Regions from separate parts of the Paludibacter jiangxiensis genome, predicted to be linked through region 1. Evidence: riboswitches for the same ligand, from Rfam matches in the RefSeq annotation. Region 1 holds a riboswitch; the other holds the start of a gene.
What was found. A riboswitch is a leader RNA that binds a small molecule or an ion and turns the genes downstream of it on or off. The one in region 1 is predicted to bind cobalamin.
Positions count from the first base shown of each region.

Region 1 (7,885 bases):
CTGGATTATTACGGAGAGGGGCTTAATCTGGCAACCTACAACTATATGCAGGGCGCAGGCTTTGATATGCCGATCAAAAAATGGTTTGTGCGAAAGTGAAGTGATAATCTGGCAAGCAAGTAATATTGCATGAATAGATAAAAAGCCGGAATGAAGTTCTGAACCTCATTTCGGCTTTTTATTCCATTGAGAGAAGAGTTATTTCTTCTTCAGATCGTCAACAGTTTTTGTTTCTGTTTCGAGCTGATACGATGGAACGTGTTTGGCATGTTTGCCTGACTTTACTTTCTTGGGCTGTTTGTTTCCAGATGCTCCCATATTAAAACCTCCTATTTTATAAATAAAACATTGTATAATATGGAGTCGCGTTCGGTTATGAATCATAGCTGGACTGTGCTCCGTGGCTATTTAAAGCAAAAAACAAGCCATATCGAAAAGGTGTAAAATAGGCAGAAAAATGGCGTCATAATGACGCACTATTGTCAAATGGGCACAGGTTTGCCGATACATGCATGACGATTTTTTGTGTCGGGAAACAGATCATTTTATCTATTTTTGTGCGTCACTAAAATCGTTTTGTTTTATGGTCTCTCAAACTGAATTTTCATTGCGCCCCAAATCCCGTGGGTTTCATCTGGTAACGGACGAAATTGTGCGAAATCTTCCTCCTCTGCCCGAAAGCGGCTTGCTGCACCTGTTTATTCAGCATACTTCGGCAGCGCTTACCATCAACGAGAATGCCGATCCCGATGTGCAGGTGGATATGGGACGTATTTTTGATCGTTTGGTAAAAGAAAGCGAGCCTTACTACGAACACACTTTGGAGGGCGATGATGATATGCCTGCTCACGCTAAAACGACACTGGCGGGAGTAGGACTTACGATTCCTATCTCCCGCCAGCGGTTGAATATCGGTATTTGGCAGGGAATTTATCTCTGCGAATTTCGTAATCACGGCGGAGCACGCCGGATTGTGGCAACGGTATTGAGCTGAATTACTTTCGCTTATTTTTTATCCAGCAGTCCGAATACGCTTTGGAGGACACTGGTTACACGGGCAGCCGGGTTTTCGCGTATTTTCATCTCCTCGTTGCCGACAGTTGTAAACAGTCCGTTAAGCGCCTGCTCTGTAACATAACCGCTAAGGTTGGTGTTGACCGGAGCAAGGTTATAGGCGCTTCCTACCAGCGAATTGGCTACTTTATTATACGCCTTTGTTAGTTTTGCCCATGCATCTGTGGTGGACATGGTGCCAACCAGATTTTTATTCAATGAGGCTTCAACTTTGGGTTGATAAGCGGCCGTAAGTTGACTGTATGTGCTCTTTTTTAGATAGTTGGTTGCTCCTGTTTTGTCGCTACCAAACAAAATGGATGTGGCATCAGTAATGCTCATACCTGTAATGGCATTTACGAAAATGGGTTTTGCTTCACCGGCAGCATCTTCTGCAGCACGATTGAGTCGCAGTACCACATCATCAAGAAGGCTTTGGCCACCGGGAATCAGTTTGATATTGTTCACCAGGGGATCGGCTTCTTTGGGAAGAAGAATCTTCAATAGAGAATTTCCGAAATATCCGTTTTCTTTATTCAGTGATAGAACAGCATTGGTAACACCGGTTACAAGCGCTTCTTTCAGACCTGAAGCAGCGTTACTGTTTGAAGTCGCGGCAGTTGTTGCTGGTGTCGTAGCAGAAGCTACGTCTGTTTTTGTGGTGGCTGTACTTTTGCTTGTTGTACTGGTGGTTTTTGCTTTGGTAGTCGTTTTTGCAGTCGTGGTTTTTTTAGTGACTTTAGTAGTCGCTTCCGACTGGCAGAAAGGCATGCCGGCAATGAAAAGGCAAGTGATTGCAAACGCAATCATTTTTTTGAATGTGTTCATTCTGTTGTCCATGTTTAAAAAGCAGGAGGGAATCAAATTGTTTCCCGGTTGCTTCGTGTTTGTGATTTTATTTCTCTTTATGAAGACAAAGATAAAGAAATATTTTGTCAGAATGGAGCTTTGAACCGATTGAGGCAATAACCCTTGCCATGTATTGTTCGTACAGCATGTTAAGAATAGCAGAGATTGCGTATTAAATATATAGGCAAAAATAGCGGCTTAATTTGGAAAGAATGCTACGTCAGATTAGGATTGGCATTGTCCGGTGAGCCAAAAAACAAGAGAGGCAAGCGTAAAATTGTCCATTGTTTGAAGCTCCTGACGAAAGGAAGGGGCAAGTTTGGACAATTTAGCTTGACGAGCGCCGGTTTTTTGAGCGAAGCGGGCATAGCCTTGGCTTTTTTGCTTCCTTTTTGTGACAAGACAAAAAGGAAGTCGGGGTTATAGGGGCGGAAGCCCCTTATATAATTCTTCGAATGCGTAGTTCCTGTTAAGAATATGCGACAACTGTTTTTTATTGAGTTTTTTGCGTAATTTTGCACGCCCGTTTCGGATGAATGGGTTGAATAGCTAACCGTAAGAATAATAGAAAGATGGGTATTGAAAAAGGATTGTTTCAGCGTACGGAGTTATTGCTGGGTGATGATGTGATGGAGCGTATGGCCAATGCGCGGGTGATTATTTTTGGCGTTGGAGGAGTAGGAAGCTGGTGTGCCGAGAGTTTGGTACGAACCGGCATTAGGCATCTAACCATCGTCGATTCCGACCGTGTTTGCATGACCAACATCAACCGGCAGTTGCATGCTACCACCAAAACGGTGGGTGCAGTAAAGACCGAAGTGTTGAAACAGCGCCTCCTCGAAATTAATCCCAAAGCCGAAATTACAGCGATCCAACGTATTTACAACGAAGAAACATCCGATTCTTTCGATTTAGCATCCTATCATTTTGTGATCGATGCGATTGATAGCCTTGGCAGTAAAGCCCATCTTATTCGTACCGTTACCCGCACCAATGCGGTTCTTTTCTCTTCCATGGGAGCTTCGCTCAAATTGGATCCTACCCGTATTAAGATTGCTGAATTCTGGAAAGTAAACGGCTGTCCTCTTGGGTCGGCGCTTCGCAAGAAAATCCGTAAGGGAGAGAAACCGGCCAAGAAATTTCTCTGCGTTTATAGCGACGAGCTGCTTCAAAATCGCGGGCAAAAAGCAACCTGCGGCACCGAAAAATGCCTTTGCCCGAAGGCAGAGGTTGGCCCCGGCGATCCCGAACTGGTGAATCACGAATGGTGCAGCATGAAGGCTCAAATCAACGGAACGGCTGCGCATATCACGGCTATCTTTGGTTTTACGTTGGCTGGACTGGTAGTTCAGGCTATTAATAGTCAGCAGTACTCAATCGGCAGTGATCAGGAGTAGAATTAATTGTCTTTTATTGCATAATTCTACAAATCAATATTTTAAGTTGGTTGTTGGCTGCTATTTGCCAATAATCTTTCAGTTGTTCATTGTTCAAATAAAAAAATAGCAGTACCTTTGTCGTCGCATTGGTTCGCTTGTCCGGGTTCCCGGCAGGTGATGAAAAGGGAATCAGGTGTAAGTCCTGAACAGACCCGCTACTGTAAGTCCTATGCAACGTTTTGGCGCTACTTTAGCCACTGTTTTCAGTCGACAGTACACAGTCGACAGTACACAGATTAATTTCTGAATACTGAATACTGAGTACTGAATACTAATTGACGGGAAGGCTGTCCGAAACGGGGATAAGTCAGGAGACCTGCCATGCAGTTCACAGTTTAGGCTTTCGAGGAAAGAGCTTACAACCAAATGAGAATCGGCATAGTTTCCATTTGATTTTTTGCACAACCGCGAAGCTGTTTGTAATTCAAGCAGTTTTATGTTTTTACGTTCTCTTTGTATCCGTACCTTTTTGCTACGTTCCGGAATTAAATGTTTGGGAATAATGGCGTTGCTGGCGTTTTGTGCTCCGCTTTTTGCCCAGCTCGATTCCGTTCAGCGCATCCGTGAAGTGGTGGTTACGGCTACTCCTATGCCGCATATCAGCCAAACAGTGACTCCCGTTCAGGTTTTCGATAAAAATTCTATTCAACAATTCAATGTTCTTCAGCTTTCGGATGTGGTGAAACATTTTACCGGCGTGACGGTGAAGGACTACGGAGGAGTAGGGGGCTTAAAGACTGTTTCCATCCGAGGATTGGGCGCTACGCATACCGGTGTGAGTTACGATGGGGTAATGATGGGCGATATCCAAAACGGGCAGGTAGATTTGGGCCGCATGAACCTTTCGAATGTTGACGAAGTAGCGCTGGCCAATGGCAGCAATGCCGATTTGCTGCAAAGCGCAAGAGCTATGTCGGCCGGAGGTTTGCTAACGGTACAGAGTGCAAAACCGAAACTGGACAGCCTTCATCTGATGAAAACAGATGTTTCGCTCACGGCCGGTTCTTTCGGGTTGTTGCATCCGGCAATAGTGGTGCAGAACAGGCTGTCTGGTAAACTTCTTTCTTCGGTAATCGCCGATTATCAGTGCACCAACGGACGTTACCCGTTTACGTTTCAAAATGGAAATTTGCTGGAGCATTACAAACGAGCCAACAGCGACGTAAAGACTTTTCACGGGGAAGCCAATCTCTATTATCAGCCGGCTGAGGGTCGCGACTGGACATTCAAAGGCTATGCCTATACCAGCACGCGGGGATTGCCGGGAGCGGTCATTCTCTATAATCCGTTTGCAGCTGCCGGTCAGCGTTTGTGGGAAAACGATTATTTTATGCAATTGCAGTATAAGGTTGCGCTCTCTTCCACAACCCAATGGAAAACAAGCCTGAAAGCGGATTATTCGGATACCCGTTATGTGGATCCGTATTTCCTGAACTCTACCGGCGGTCTTGATGATCGCTACTACCAACAGGAGTATTACCTGACATCTTCTCTTTTCAAAAAAATATCAGACCGGTTGAACGCTTCAGCGGCACTGGATGCTCAATTGAATCATCTGACCTCTAATATGACAGACTTCCCGACACCGACCCGTTTTACCGGTTACGGACATGTCACAGGGCGTTATACGTCATCGGCTCTTAAAGTAGAGGCCTCTTTGCTGGCAACAACGCTTACCGAACATGTTGAACAGGGGACGGCGGCCAATGGGCACAATCGCCTTTCTCCACTGGTTTCTGTTGCATGGCTACCTTTTAAGGATGACCGCTTGCAATTGCGCGGATTCTATAAGGAGACTTTCCGAATGCCCACGTTCAATGATCTTTATTACAGTAGCATTGGGAACAAGGATTTGAAGCCCGAAACTGCCCGTCAGTGGAATGCCGGTATCTCTTATCAGAAAAAAACGCCGGATGGTTATTTGGCTTTGTCGCTCGACGGTTATTACAACCGGGTGTTGAACAAAATTATTGCGGTGCCGGCCAAAGACTTATTTGTGTGGTCGATGCTGAATCTCGGACTGGTAGAGACTACCGGCGCCGATGTGTCGGCGCGTGGCGGGTATAACTGCTCCCGTTCGTTGCACCTGACGATGGACGTGTCGTACACCTATCAACATGCCGTGGATAAAAGCAATCTGGTCAGCTCCTCGTACGGTCAGCTGATAGCGTATAGTCCCGAGCATTCGGGCGTGGCTACCCTCGGCGTACTTACTCCGTTGGTGAACGGTTCTGTCAATTGCATTTTCTCCGGTTATCGTTATGATTTGAGCCATTCAGTTATTGATGGTTATGCCGAAACCAGTGTGGCGCTCTGGCGTTCGTTTGTGCTGCACCACCTGACTACAGATCTGAAACTGGAGGTGCTGAACCTGACTGACGAACAGTATGTAATCGTGAAAAATTATCCGATGCCGGGCCGTTCGTGGCGCGTGAGTGTTGGAGTGAAGTTCTGAAATTAGAAATCAATTAAATAAAAGTGTGTTATGCAACAATTTAAACTCTTCTTTTTCTTTTTAGCGGCAGTAAGTAGCCTGGCGCTGACTTCGTGTACCAAAGACGAAACTACGGTGGCCTCCAATGGTAGCGTCTACGTGTTGAATCAGGGAACAATGAACTACAACAACAGTACGGTAACCTCTTACAATATTGACAAGGCAACCTCTACTATCGACTGGTACAAAGCTCAAAACGGAGTCGGGCTGGGTGATACAGGTAATGATATGGCAGTGTATGGGGGTAAAATCTACATTGTGGTAAATGTTTCGAGTGTGTTGACGGTTACCGACCTGAATGGAAAGTTCCTGAAAACGATCAGTTTTCAAAACGGCAGCTCTGCCCGTCAGCCCCGTTGTATTGCTTTCAATAAAAACAAAGCGTATGTATGCTCTTTCGATGGTTCGGTTGCCCGTATCGACACCACAAGTTTGAGCATTGAAGCCTATGCCACTGCCGGAGAAAATCCGGATGGTATTTGTGTTGCAAATAATAACCTGTATGTCTCTAACTCCGGCGGCATGAACTATATGACAGGTAACTATGGAACTACAGTGTCTGTTATTAATATCAGTTCATTTACCGAGACCCAGAAAATTACTGTAAATATGAATCCATTTACCATTCATACAGGCGACGATGGCAATGTTTATGTTCTTTCGCACGGTAACTATGGTTCTATCGGATCAGAGATACAAATGATTAATCCGCAAACCAATACGGTCGCTAAGACCTATGACAATTCTTCTGCCGCTGATTTTGCGCTTTCAGGCTCGAAACTCTTCTTCTGCAACTACGATTATGCGGCAAATGCTTCGGTTGTAAAAGTAATGAATGTTTCAACCGGTGCGATTAGCAATTTTATTACAGATGGAACCACAGTGCCGTCAGCAAGCAGTATTGCAGTCAATCCGTCCAATGGCGATGTATATGTGACTTCATCTGCCGCCGACTACGTTTCTAACGGAACGGTTTATTGCTTCGGTTCGACAGGTAAACTGAAATTCTCTTTCGCCAGCGGTGTCAATCCCTGGAAAGTAGTATTTGTGAGATAAAACTTATTGCCGGAATGCACAGAAAACCGGCTAAAAATATTTTTGTTTAGTGTTGATGGGTTGTCTGTTGTGAAACAAACGCTTATCGCCCGGACTTGCTCCGGTGTAAATAGAAAAGGATGCCCAACCGGCATCCTTTTTTTATGGGACAAGCGACATCCCTATCGCTTGATGTTTAGATTTTACAGAATATTCCAGTACCGTCATGATGGAAAGAAATCCTCATTTGTTGTGTTGTTTTATGCACTGAGCCTTACTTAGATTCTTGTTTATATGACTCTTCATACCCAACTAAATAATAGAAAATGGGTCCAACCAAACTTGCAGCGGTCTTGTGTTGTTGTTTCCAAACCTCATATTTTTCTAAATTCAGTTTTAGGTTGCTTGGTAGCAATAAAATGCCATTGTATTGATCGTAAATGAATTCATCTAAAAATCCATTGTCTCGGATTAGTGACAATTCATTAAAATACTTTTGAAACCTAGTATTCTGTTTTTTTGCATTTTCCCATCTATCTAGCATATCTGTAAGAGCTCTTTTTTGCTCTTCAAAATAAAGGCTTGGAAATCCTGAACATTTTTCTAGCGAATCTACTTCTTCATTTGCCCACTTACTTTTTGCAAGTGCAGCTGCCATAATTGGTGCAAAGCCTATTGTGTCTTCTATTACTGCCGGAGCTACGTGGATTGTTGTTCCTGGTTTTAAAGGTTGGTGTTTTACAATTTCTGTTGGAGAAAACCGTTCAATCAATTTGTTTGAGATTGCCCTAAGCGTGCTCGTGTCTGACTTATTGGAAGAAATGCGATATTTCATAAAATATTTACCACATTCAAAAAGCATTAGCACTGTGTTAGAATTTGCTTGTTGAGCAGATGCTGATATTGCCATAAGCTTATAGTTGTCTTTTGAAATCTTGCTTACTTTTGCGGAAAAGTCTATTCCTTGCTTTGTGGTATTGACGATGGATTGTAAACATGTAAAATACTCATCTCT
Region 1 covers NZ_BDCR01000002.1:202,606-210,490, forward strand. Annotated here, with positions in the region: gene PJIAN_RS06005 (B12-binding domain-containing radical SAM protein) at 1-99, shown strand, start outside; gene PJIAN_RS15105 (RNA-binding protein) at 199-318, opposite strand; gene PJIAN_RS06010 (secondary thiamine-phosphate synthase enzyme YjbQ) at 584-994, shown strand; gene PJIAN_RS06015 (DUF4197 domain-containing protein) at 1,006-1,881, opposite strand; gene PJIAN_RS06025 (tRNA threonylcarbamoyladenosine dehydratase) at 2,475-3,299, shown strand; cobalamin riboswitch at 3,412-3,678, shown strand; gene PJIAN_RS06030 (TonB-dependent receptor plug domain-containing protein) at 3,778-5,796, shown strand; gene PJIAN_RS06035 (YncE family protein) at 5,827-6,891, shown strand; gene PJIAN_RS06040 (hypothetical protein) at 7,145-7,885, opposite strand, start outside.

Region 2 (7,885 bases), on a different contig from region 1:
CTCAACAAAGGTAAAAGTCAATTGTCGCCATGTCCAATTCTTGCAGTTTAATTCAGAATGACCAGGTAACTTTACAAATATTTCAATATCTTTAAGAAAAAAATTTTTGTTTTCCGAGAAAATAGAGATTTTCTGTAGAATTGTGGAATACTTATCGCCTTTTTCATTCAAACATACATTAGCGTACTGGCTAATTACTCTTCCTTTTATTTTGGGTTTTCTAAAGAAGTTAATTATTACAGGGGATAAACCAATAAGACCTCCTAAAATCACACTCAAAAGATTATACCAATCAAAGCCTTTTTTTTCTTTGTCATTTGTTGATGTATTAATACTCAGTTTTTTGATATTTTTTGTTGTGTCGTTTGATGAGTTATCTGTTGAGGCTATCTGCTGTGCTGATAAATCACTAGTTTTGATTAATAGTGAATTAGCGAGGCAAAACTGCAAACTGATTAATACTCCAATAATAAAGATTACATGTTTCATGGCTCTTTTTTAAAATTATGTTTAACGCTGATATATGCAATCTACCTGTTAGTATCTCTCGGCTTTCGTTTCTGATTTCCCTCTGTGTAATCCTGTTCTCTGCGTTAATCGTGGTTAAGACTGTTTTGCTGTTAATCCGCTTCCAGCCATTGCTTTCTTTGCTTGTTATCTGGCTTCAAAACTACAAAAAACATCTCGTAAAACAGCTTTTAGGTTAAAATTAATTTTATGAAACTAGGAAATATAAGGTGCTTGACGTGTTTCTTCATTTTTCTTAATGCTTTAATGGTTAATATGTATTGGTTTGTATATCAATATTGTAATTGGTTGTCTGCCTCGCTGTGTCATTGTTTTGGAGAAATTATTTTGATTGTATCCGTTTGCAGTTTTCAAACCTTTCCTTACCTTTGCCGCCGCATTTGGTGATTGTTTCCTGTGCTGGAAACGATCCAAAAGGGAATCCGGTGCGTTTGTCGCTGACGAACTATTCCGGAGCTGTACCCGCAGCTGTAAATCCCATAAACGTATCTGAAATACCATTGCCACTGTTTTCGGTAAGCAGTATGCAGTAAAAAGTACGCAGTTCTAACACTCGATACTCATTACTCATTACTCATTACTAAAATGGGAAGGCCTCAGATACGGGGATGAGCCAGAAGACCTGCCAGTGCTTTTATCAACCGGAACTTCGGGAAAAAGGTTCTATGGGCATGTCTCTTACTTCCATTTGTAGTCATACTCCGAGCAGTTTCCCGAGCATTTATTTACTGTTTACACAATGCTTAAACGTTTATTGCTCCTCGGATTCGTCCTTTCATTCGGATGTGCTATGCTATTGGCAGCACCTGCCAAACGAATCATCTCTCTATCTCCCTCATTGACAAAAAACCTGCAATATCTCGGCGATGAACAGGAGCTGGTGGGTTGTACCAGTTACTGTAAAACCACCCGCAAGGTGAACGTGGTAGCCACGGCTGTCAAGGTGAACGTAGAAAAAGTGGTGTCGCTTAAGCCCGATCTGGTGGTTGCTTCCTCGATGACTCCTCCCGAAACCGTTGCGCAACTGAAAAAGTTTGGTATTCAGGTTGTGATGTTCCCTATGCCGAAGTCGTATGCCGAAATCTGTGCGCAGTTCAGGCAACTGAGTCGGTTGGTGGGGCGCGAAGCCGTTGCCGACAAGGTGTTGCAGTCGGTACAGCAGCGCATCGACCGTGTGAAAGCCCGCAAAGCCGATGGACGCAAGATATTTATCCAACTTGGTGTCGATCCTCTTTTTGCAGTAATTCCCAATACTTTTCTGAACGATTATATTTCGCTGGCCGGTGGCCGGAACATTGCCGAAGGAATGACTTCGGGTTCCATCACCCGCGAAGCAGTGTTGCTCAAAAATCCGTCGGTGATCTTTATTGTTACCATGGGCAATATCGATCGGGAGGAGAAGCAGCGATGGGAGAAATTCTCCAATCTGGAGGCTGTCCGCAAAAAGAAGGTCATTGTGATCGATTCCAATATGGCTTGCGTGCCCACTCCCGTCACTTTTGCCGAAACGCTGGAGGTGATGATGAAGGCGTTGAGATAGTAGGCAGTACTCAGTAGACAGTAAACAGTACTCAGTAAACAGTAATCTGGCATAACGGACGGAGTTATGGGAATCGTAAATCGTAAATGATAAAATTGTCAATGAAAAATAACGGTTTGATACATATATATACGGGCGACGGCAAGGGGAAAACCACAGCTGCTATCGGACTGGCGACCCGCGCGCTGGGTCACGGTCAGAAGGTGTGCTACTGCTCCTTTTGCAAAGACCCGGAGAAATACGGTTATAACGAGATGCAGAGTCTGCGTAAACTGGGCGCCGAGGTGTTCAATTTTGCCAAGGGGCACCCGCATCTGAATCGTTCGCTGGACGAGAATGTAATTAGGCAGGAGACATACGATGCGGTAGACAAGATCAAAAGTGAGTTTTTTGCCGCCGGTTACGACCTGATGATTCTCGACGAACTGAATATCTCGGTACGTGATAATTATCTGGAAGAGGAGCTGCTGCTCGACCTGATCAAATCGAAGCCGGCAACGCTGGAACTGGTCATTACCGGTCGGGGAGCCACCGAAGCTGTGATAGGCCTGGCCGATTACGTGAGCGAAATTAAAAAGATAAAACATCCCTACGATAAGAAGATTCGTAGCCGGGAGGGAATAGAGTTTTAAATGAAAATATTCAAACTATATCGCGTCGGATTTTTGGTGTTACTGCTGGTGTTGCTGGTAGTGGCATCAGTCTGGTCGCTGCTTTCGGGCGACATCAATATCTCGTGGAAGCAGTTGCCCTACGTGTTGCAACATGCCGACAGCATGGAGTATTCCGTATTGATGAACCTGCGCGTTCCGCGCCTGTTGCTGGCGTTTGCCGTGGGAGCGTCGTTGAGTTTGTCGGGCGTTATTTTACAGGGCATTTACCGCAATCCGCTGGTGGAGCCCTTTACACTCGGAATATCGGGAGGCGCTTCGCTCGGCGTGGCGTTGATGATCGTTCTGGGAACCGCTTTCTCGCTGGGAGGATTGCTTCTTCCGGTGGCCGGTTTTGCCGGGGCTTTCGTTACCATCTTTCTGGTGTATGTGCTGGGAATGGGCAAGAGTGCCGCCAATATCAACCGGATGTTGCTCACGGGCGTAATGATTAGTTTTGTCTGCTCGTCGTTGCTGATGTTTTTACTGTCGATATCGACAGCCGAAGATATGCACAATATTATCTTCTGGACAATGGGATCGCTGGAACAGCCCGATGTGCGACTCATTCGCCTGATGTTGTTCGGTAGTATTGGAGTATTTCTGCTGACGCATTTGTTTGCACATGCACTGAATGCCCTGCGTTTGGGCGAAGACGAAGCAATACATCTGGGCATCAATGTAAAGCTGACGATCCGGGTGCTGTTTGTACTAGCATCGTTGCTGACAGGTTTGTGCGTCTCCATTGCCGGTATTATCGGTTTTGTTGGTCTGGTCATTCCGCACCTGATGCGGCGTGCCGTAGGATCGGACTACCGCATTCTGCTCTCGGCAAGTTTTCTGGGTGGCGGTCTGTTTCTGATCGTCTGCGACGTACTGGCCCGCACGCTCATTGCACCCAACGAATTGCCGGTGGGCGTACTGACGGGAATTACCGGAGGCGTGTTGTTTATCATTCTTTTAAGTAGAAAGGGTTCGGCATGGAAGAAATAAAGAATCCTTTATTGCAGATAGACGCCTTGTGTGGCGGATATAAAAGCTTCAACTTGCAACAGATCGGCTTTACGCTCGATAAAGGTGATTTTGCCGGCATTATCGGGCCGAACGGGTCGGGCAAAAGTACGCTGGTGAAGATGCTGCTTGGCGACCTGAAAAGATCATCGGGAAGCATGCTGCTCGAAGGAAAAGAGTTGAGTGCGATGCCGGTGCGACAGAAAGCGCAGACTATTGCCGTGGTGACTCAGCATATTGAGGATACCTCGATGTCGGTATTGGAATATGTATTGCTGGGGCGTTTGCCTTATCGCGAACTGTTTCAGTTTTTTGAAAAGAGAGAAGATGTGGCGAAAGCCGAAAAATATATGGAGCTCACGGGTATTCTGAAATACCGCGATCAGCCGCTCTCGTCGCTCAGCGGCGGTGAACGGCAACTGGCGGCGATGGCCCGGGCGCTTACGCAGGAGCCGAAGCTCTTGTTGCTCGATGAACCGACCTCGCAACTCGACATCAGCCATCAGGTGCAGGTGCTCGATCTGGTGCGGGAACTCAATTGCGAACTGGGATTGACGGTGCTGATGATTATTCACGACCTGAATCTGGCCAGCTCGTACTGCAATAAGTTGTTGCTGCTGAATGGCGGAAAACTCCATACGCAGGGCATGCCCGATGAGGTATTGCAGTTCTCCATCATCGAAGAAGTATACAGAACGGTGGTGGTAACCCGCCCAAATCCCGTTACGGGACGCCCGACCGTTTTTCTGGTGCCGCGTCATCAGATAGAAAAATTGAAAAAAGAAAGAGAATAAACCTTTTCTAAAGTTTGGAACTTTAGAAAAGTTGAAAATAATCGAATTAAACGATAAACCCGTTCCAACCAGCCATTCCGGATAGTGCTGAGAGGAACCACATTCAATTCAACAAATAATTAAAAACAAATGAGAAAACTGTTACTATCGGTTGCGGTTTTGACGGCAGGAACTTCGGTTTTTGCTGCAGGACTTAAACCACAGGACGGCGATTCCATTCGCTCATATCAAATGAATGAAGTGGTTGTAAACGCTTCACGTTCCGGAAATTTACTGAAAAGTATTCCTCAAAAAGTGGAAATCATATCGGGAAGTACACTCAAAGCACTTCCGAACGACAATCTTGCTGAGGTGTTGAAACGAGCTACTAATCTGGATATTATCCAATACCCCGGGTTGTCGGCTCAGGTTGCTATGCGTGGCTTTTCGCCCAGCGCTCACAACCGCAGTGTAGTGCTTGTGCTTATCAACGGCGAATCGGCAGGTACCACCAATCTGGCGACTATTGCTGTCGATAATGTGGAACGCATCGAGGTGATCAAAGGCCCGTATGCAGTGTTGTACGGTTCGGATGCCATGGGTGGTGTTATTAATATCATCACCAAAAAAGCAGGTAAAAAATCTCAGGGTAGCGCCTCTGTCGAAGCAGGTAGTTTCGGTTATAACAAGCTGGGCGCTAACTTTACTGGTGTGGCGAACGATAAGTTCAGCTACGGTTTGAGCTACAGTCGCCAACAACAGACGAAAGATTACCGCATCGGTCAGCACAACTTGCTGAATATGACCGAAGCCGATAAATTGATCCTTGACAAGGCTTCGTATGGCGATGCAATGGACAACACTCAGTACGAGTTGAACGTAGCCAATGCTTTTGCCGACTATAAAATGAATCCGCAGTGGAAAGTGCGTGCCGAAGGTAGCTATACTTATGCTTACGATGTGGAGACTGCCGGTAATTACTGGAGTTCGTACGGACAAAGCAAGAAAGACGTAAATCGTTTTAATCTCTATGCTTCGTTGGAACAGCAAAACGCGGTGAATCATTTTCGTTTTGCGCCTTACTACACCAACGATAAGAATCCAAATTATTCGGACAACACCGACGCTGGATTTATCAATTTTACCAGTTCCACCAAAGAGTACGGTTATCAGTTGCAGGACGGCTATAAGTTTGGTAACCTCAATTTTACAGTAGGTCAGGATATTAAGGTGTACGATTATACCTCGAATAACTATTCAGCCAAAGGCGTTGAAACAGCTCCCTACAAACCAGATAATCGCTTTACCAACATTGCGTTGTTCGGTCAGGCCGTTTACAACTGGAATGATTTGAACGTGAATGCAGGTTTGCGCTACGATCGGTTCAATTACCATATCGATGCCAATGCAGCGTTGAATGCCCCGGATGCAAATGCCCATTACAATACCGTCAATCCGTCGGTAGGTGCGCAATATGCTTTCTGGAATTTCAAGGCTCACGCTTCGTACGGAACGGCTTTCTATGTGCCTGATGCTTATCAGATGTCAGGTAAATACACCATGAAATATACTTATGGCGGTGTGACCTATTCGACCGATTATATAGGCAATCCCAATCTGAAACCGGAAAAATCGCGTACTACCGATTTCGGATTGAGCTATACCTCTGCGGATGCCGGTTTGAAACTTGACGTTACCTATTTTCATACTTTGTACGACAACAAAATTGTGAACCAATACGTTGCTGCCGGTACTACGTTTACGAATGCCAATCAATCGACGATGAACGGTCTGGAGCTGGTTTCTGCATTTAATTTCGGTAAATTTATCAGTCCGAAACTGTTGCTCGAAGCGTATGCCAACTTTACCTGGATGCTGAAAAATGACTTTACTCAAACGGTAAGCGGTGTGGTAAAAACCTATGATATGCAGTTTGCCCGTAATACCAACGGTAACTTCGGATTGAACTATCAATACGGTAAAGTAAATATGCGCCTGAACGGACGTTTAATCGGCACACGTCTCGAGAAGGATAACTTCAGTTACCTTCGTCCGGGCATCAAATCGACCGATTATTATACTCAGGGAGGATATGCAGCTTCCGACAAAATGTTGCAGTTGCCGGCTTATATGGTTTTCGATTATTCTATTGGATATGCCTATTCGCAGAAAGTCAATTTCGGAATTACCGCTTCGAACCTGTTGGATGAAAACTATACCGAAAAAGACGGGTATAACATGCCGGGCCGTAGTATTGTGGCAAAACTGTCGTATGCGTTTTAAGGAAACAAAGAGTAAAGAACAAAGAACAAAGACAATCTGAGAAAAACAGAAGATGTCTTTGTCCTGACCAAATTATTTACGGATGAGAGCAAAAATATACATTCTTTTCTTTCTGTTGCTTGTTATGCCGGCCGTTTCATTCGGAGGAAATAATAAAGTGCAGCAGACGAAAAAGGAGATCACCGTGGAGATCGATTATGGAAAAGCTCAGTCCCCGAAAACGGTGAAAGTGGCGTGGTTTCCCGGCATCGCGGTGCTCGGCGCTTTGCAGGAAGCAGCCGAAACGGAAACACATCCGGTCGGGTCGTATGTTTTTGTGACGGCGATCGATCAGGTAAAGGGTGAACGGGGCAAAATGGCCTGGTATTATCGGATCAACGGTAAAGCACCGAAAAAGCTGGCATTGTACCAAATGCTGAAACCCGGCGATACCGTTAGCTGGCGATATGTGGAGGATGTCTGCTCGTGGAAAGTGGACAATCCGTCAAAAGGACAGTAGGCTTTTTATTACGCAGAAAGCGATTACAAAACTATAGAGAGTTTGCGCTTCCGGTACTTGGCTTCGAAATGCGGCAATCGACAGATTGTGAGTGTGTTTTGGAGAAAAGGATTCGGGAGCGCAAATTTGCCGTTTAAATCTAAAATAGGAAACAAACTAACAAGTTGACAAGTAAACAAGTTAATCTACAGAAGTCAGATTGTCTTTGTTCTTGATTCTTTGTTCTTTTATCTAACAAACATGTCTCATATCACATTTATCACCGGAGGTGCCCGATCGGGTAAAAGCCGCTTTGCGCAGGAGCTGGCCGAACAGCGTAGTGAACATCCCGTTTACCTAGCTACGGCTCGCGTGTGGGATGATGATTTCCGCAAACGGATCGAACGTCATCAGAACGATCGCGGACCGCACTGGATCAATATAGAAGAGGAGAAGCAACTCTCTTCTACACCCGTAGATGGCAAAACAGTATTGCTTGACTGTGTTACCCTTTGGCTGACGAATATTTTTTTCGATAACGGTTTTGATATGGAGAAATCGCTGGCGGAGGCTAAAGCGGAGTGGGGACGTTTTGCCGCCAAAGAGATGGATCTGATTGTGG
Region 2 covers NZ_BDCR01000004.1:620,794-628,678, reverse strand. Annotated here, with positions in the region: gene PJIAN_RS12775 (hypothetical protein) at 1-489, opposite strand, end outside; cobalamin riboswitch at 892-1,172, shown strand; gene PJIAN_RS12770 (ABC transporter substrate-binding protein) at 1,268-2,068, shown strand; gene PJIAN_RS12765 (cob(I)yrinic acid a,c-diamide adenosyltransferase) at 2,170-2,700, shown strand; gene PJIAN_RS12760 (FecCD family ABC transporter permease) at 2,701-3,711, shown strand; gene PJIAN_RS12755 (ABC transporter ATP-binding protein) at 3,699-4,523, shown strand; gene PJIAN_RS12750 (TonB-dependent receptor plug domain-containing protein) at 4,653-6,785, shown strand; gene PJIAN_RS12745 (DUF4430 domain-containing protein) at 6,868-7,284, shown strand; gene cobU (bifunctional adenosylcobinamide kinase/adenosylcobinamide-phosphate guanylyltransferase) at 7,525-7,885, shown strand, end outside.
Region 2: it holds a riboswitch for cobalamin, as region 1 does, so the genes downstream of both, PJIAN_RS12770 (ABC transporter substrate-binding protein) here and PJIAN_RS06030 (TonB-dependent receptor plug domain-containing protein) in region 1, are expected to answer to the same signal.